Regions from separate parts of the Phascolarctobacterium faecium genome, predicted to be linked through region 2. Evidence: riboswitches for the same ligand, from Rfam matches in the RefSeq annotation. Region 2 holds a riboswitch; the other holds the start of a gene.
What was found. A riboswitch is a leader RNA that binds a small molecule or an ion and turns the genes downstream of it on or off. The one in region 2 is predicted to bind cobalamin.
Positions count from the first base shown of each region.

Region 1: linked by a shared signal. The riboswitch ahead of PFJ30894_RS01100 (TonB-dependent siderophore receptor) and the one ahead of PFJ30894_RS08745 (TonB-dependent receptor plug domain-containing protein) in region 2 are both predicted to bind cobalamin.

Region 1 is NZ_AP019004.1:233,473-235,954, reverse strand. Features, by position in the region: gene PFJ30894_RS01100 (TonB-dependent siderophore receptor) at 1-1,356, opposite strand, end outside; cobalamin riboswitch at 1,527-1,697, opposite strand; gene PFJ30894_RS01095 (HAD hydrolase-like protein) at 1,946-2,482, opposite strand, start outside.
Region 2 is NZ_AP019004.1:1,795,655-1,798,136, reverse strand. Features, by position in the region: gene PFJ30894_RS08755 (VWA domain-containing protein) at 1-165, shown strand, start outside; gene PFJ30894_RS08750 (hypothetical protein) at 185-736, shown strand; cobalamin riboswitch at 856-1,032, shown strand; gene PFJ30894_RS08745 (TonB-dependent receptor plug domain-containing protein) at 1,372-2,482, shown strand, end outside.

The sequences.
Region 1 (2,482 bases), 890 kb from region 2:
GCCAAATTCAAAACGGTCGGCCAGGGTTGCTGCATAAGCATATTCTTTGCTGTAGCCAACAGAATCGATGTCAGCAGCAGCGATTGGAGTGCCGATAATATGAACGCCATTCCACAGATCACCGCCGATAGTGGCCTGCCCTGCAGCACTGCCGGAATTGACGGCTTTACTTTTATACATGAAATAATCAACGGCAAAAGACAAGTCATTTTTTACATTACCGATGGCGGCCTTGTTAGAAACGCCGACCTGCCAGTAACTGCTTTTACTGTCGGAGACATAGTCGCGGAATTTACCGGAGAGCTTGCCGTTGTCACCGAGAGTCAGTGAACCACTGTTGGGATCGTTTTTATGCTCTGAATAATGCCCGTAGCCACCGTTGATGAAACCGCTCCATTTATCGCTGAATTTTTGGATATGGTTTAAGGTAAACAGCATGCCGTGATTATATTTGGTCTGACCGTCAAAACTGAGGTCTGTTTTACCGTTCGGGGTTTCTGCCAGATTGCCTTTGGTAACACCGCTGGCACTGAGCCAGCGCTGGCCTCCATTTACCTTCCAGTCATAATAACCGCCGAAAATATTAGTCATACTTTTAGCGTCCTGATGATCTAAGTTGATATAAATGCTTTTATCACGTACATCGGCACCTTTTATGGAAAGGCCGCCGTCTTCATTATGGGCGTTGACTCTGATGCCCCATTCATTGTTTTTACCAAAGCGGCGTCCTAGATCAAGGTCTTCGGTCCAGGTACTGCGTCCGGAAAAACGCTGTGTATAGCGGGTGACAGGGTCTGCAGCAGCGCGTTTGGTTGTACCGTTCAGCAGTCCTGCCGGCGCATCGGTGCCATTAGTGCCGTTGTTGGAAAAGGTAGCGCCGTTAAGCACGGTGTTAGGGCCGGAGACTATATCGACGCTGCTGAGGATATATGCCGGGATGCTGCGGGTCTGGTTGAACATATTGGGAATACCGTTGATGTAGTAATGAGAAGCATTCATATTGACGCCACGCATACTGAAATCTGTATACATGGGAGAAGTACTGCCGATACGAATAGAAGGGGTATTAGCCAAAGTACCGTTTAAAGGCTGATTGGGGTCATAAAAGGTCATAATAGTTTTTTCAGTATATTTTTTTTGTGTAAAAGGAACATCGATTGCTTTGATATTGCCCAAAATGCCAACTCTGTCGTTGTTGGCTACAAATCCCCCCGGCAGAGTATTTCTGTCGGCTTCGACGATGACTTCGTCCAAATCATGCGTCATGGTTTCTTCGGCGCCAGCTGGTACTACAAAGCCAACGCTGGCAACAGCGCATAAGATGGCCGTTGCCCAGATTTTTTTCTTCCCATCCATCTTTTAAACACCTCGTCAAATAATTTTTATATCTTTAGTTTTTCTGACCGAGCTGACCGGGTTTCGCGTGCCAGAAAAATAAAAGCAAAATAAAAAACGCTTTTCTGCGCATAAAGACAGAAAAGCGTAAAAAGCTCTTGTAACGCTCCATTCCTGTCTTTCGCAGGATCGTAATGGGCTATAATCAGGCAGTTCTTCTGGCTCTGCTTCATCGCGTACCTCGTCTTCCCAGTTTCCCAGTGACGTTTTGAGGTTTGCTCGGCATTACAGCGGCGGGACCGCATCGGCATTGCACCGATTTCTCTGTTAGGCAATAATGCACCTGATTATCATAAAGTATTCAATTTTGAAATCAGATAGAATTATAACATTTAACTTTTTATATTACAAGTAATAATTTATGCTAAAATTAATTTATTAAAAAACATAGCTGTTCTCAATAAGTTGTTGATATATAATAGTCTGAAAAATCAATTTTATCTATGCAGTGTGAAGCGTTATATGTCAATGGTTCTGCGAAAAGTTCAAGGCGCAGAGGAAAATAAAAAAGCAGCCACATCATGATCGATGTAACTGCTTTAAAAATAAATCATAATAAAAATTCTGCAAAATCCTGCGGAGCAGAAACGATTTGTCTGACACCGGCGGCACTCAGTTCGCCCGGGGAACTGTAGCCGTAGCCTGCGCCGATGATGGAGATTTTATTTTGCTGTGCGCCGATAGCGTCGTGCTCGCGGTCGCCCAGCATAACGGCGGCGTTCTTATCAGCAGCGGTAAGGTGCAGCCGCTGCAGCACTTCGCTGATCACGTCGGCTTTGGTTGGCAGCTCGCCGTTGAACCCGGGGCCTGCTATTGTTGAGAAGTGAGCGGCGAGGCCAAAGTGTTCCAGGATTTTTTCTGCGTAAAGCTGCGGCTTGCTGGTGGCTACGGCAAGGGTCTTGCCTGCCTGCCGCAGGTTTTGCAGTAATTCGGGAATACCGTCGTAGACGGAGTTTTCGTACATACCTACGCGTGCGAAGCGCTCGCGGTAATATTCAAGGGCCGTATTTGCTTCTGCGGCAGTCATGCCGCAGATTTTCTGGAAGGATTCTGTCAGCGGCGGGCCGATAAATGGCAGCAGCTCGCG
Region 2 (2,482 bases):
ATTCGGAAGGCTAAAATTACCTCCGTTGTTATCGATACTGAAACAGATTTTATTAAACTGGGTGTGGCCAAAGCTGTTGCCAAAGCAATGGGAGCAACTTATTATAGCCTTCGCAGTTTATCTCAGGAACAGATTTTAAGAATAGTACGTAATTTAGATGTTTAAACAGGAGGTAAGAGGTAATATGATGAAAAAGTTAATAATGCTGCTGACAATTTGCATGATGTGCTTATTGGCGGTTTCAGCCAGTGCTGCAGAAAAGAATGATGAAGCACCACCTATCAATTGGGAAATTAGCATGATGCCCAAGCCTACGGCTGAGGAAATAGAAGCAGCACGTTGGTCAATTGTTTTAGAAAACACTATGGGCGTTTATGCATATGACATGGATTCACTGTATTTCCCAGAAGAAAAAAACGGGGTTGTAAACAAAGATTTAGTTAATGTTATTGTGAAAACTGTTTTTACAGACAAAGAATTACTAAAAAAAATGAATAAAACCTATGCAGAAAAACTGGCGAAAAAAGAAAAAGTTCAGTATTGTGAAATGCTGATGCAATTTAATGTGGCAGATAAAACCTATGGTGTAAAACAAATGGACGTTTATGGCAGCAAAGGAACGAAGCTTGAAACTAAAATAAATAACGGAGAACTTATCCCTGTGCCAGAGAAAACGTTTGCAGAGGCGATGCTGGAAATTTGTTTGCAAGCAGTGAATAATACATCCGAAAATTAAAATATAAATCCTATTAATGATATGAAATATCAAAAAAACTAAATATAAAATTAATAAGAAAAATAATTGGTGCATCAACTTGAAATAATACTTAATCTCATATATAATCTAGTATCATAACTAAATACTTATTGTCAGGTGACGTATGTCTTAATAGATAAGTTGGGTGTAATTCCTACACGATCCCGTCGCTGTAAAAGTGAGCGAGTCCAAACTAATGCCACTGGAAATATCTGGGAAGGCTTGGATAAGCTATGAACTTAAGTCAGAAGAACTGCCTGATGATTACTTTACTACTGCGTGAGACAGTTAGGTAATGTGTCGGCTTCTTTTGTTTTTATAATTAAGTCGTTTAATACCTTTTGCCTTAGGTGAGAGGTATTTTTTATTTGTTTATTGCAATTAAAGGCCAAGTACTGTGCGGCCATAAAGAAAGGGTACAGGAAACGTCTTTATTTCAATAATATAAAAAAGTTGTGAAGGGAAGTTGAGTATGTTGAAAAAAGGTACGAGTAAGAGTGCATTGATGGTAGCGCTTGTAACTGGCAATGTCATCTGGGGGGGGCACTGTAGTACATGCTGAAGAACCAAGTCAAGCATTTACGTTAGATCCTATGGTAGTAACAGCGCAGAGAATGGAAACGCGTGATTTAGATACACCAGCTGCTGTAACAGTAATTTCTTCAGAAGAAATTAAAAAGAGCGGTGCAGTAAATGTTGATACTCTTTTAGCCCAACAAATTGGGTTTAATGGAATGTCATATGGTCCTAATGGGCAAGAATATGGTGGCTCAGCTAGTAGAACAAAAATTCGTGGTTTGGATAAAGGCACATTGGTATTAGTAAATGGTGCTCCGATGAATTTGTTAAATTATAATGCGATATCCAATATTCCACTGGACAGCATAGAGAAAATAGAAATTGTTCGTGGCTCTAATGCAACTTTGTATGGGGCCGAAGCTATGGGTGGGGTAATTAATATAATAACAAAAAAAGCTTCTGGTTCTGCAAAAACAACAATATCCGGAACTATTGGTAATTATACAGATAAATGGTCAGTTGGCCATCAAAATGAATATTTTTCAGTTTATTATGATAAAGATTATTATGATGAAGTTAATCCTCAAACCCGTAAATTTCCTTATGGAGAATATGCAAGCTCATCAGGAAGCAAAAAAAATAATTATAATACTTTAGGAAAATCCAGAAAAGAAAGTATTTTTATTACAGGTAATATAGGGAAGAATTTGACGTTAAATTATAACCATTCAAAATCAGATCTTAATAGATTTCAGATAACTCGTTCTAAAGCAGCTGCTGATAAGCTAGGAACATCATATAAATATGACGATAATCGTGACACAGCTAGTTTAGTTTATGATGATACAAGTAACAAATTAAAATCTGTATTTTCTTTTAATAGCCGCTGGTTTACTTCAAATCAAAAAAAGAGTAATGAAAAAGAATTTTCAGTATCTGGTGGATCTTATAAAATGTTCAATATAACATCAGATACTCAGAAGGGTTGGTCTTTTAATGGAGATAAAGATAGCTTAATTGCGGGTATTGCAATTAAACGTGATTTTTATCAAAATTATAAATATACTTTTCAAAAGTCTGATAGAACAAGTTTAGGACTTTATACGTCTTATACTCACCAATTTGCACCTAAATTTAGTGCTACTTTGGGATTGCGTGGGGAAGCCATCAATGATTTTGATACAGACCAAAATGTATTTTTGCCAC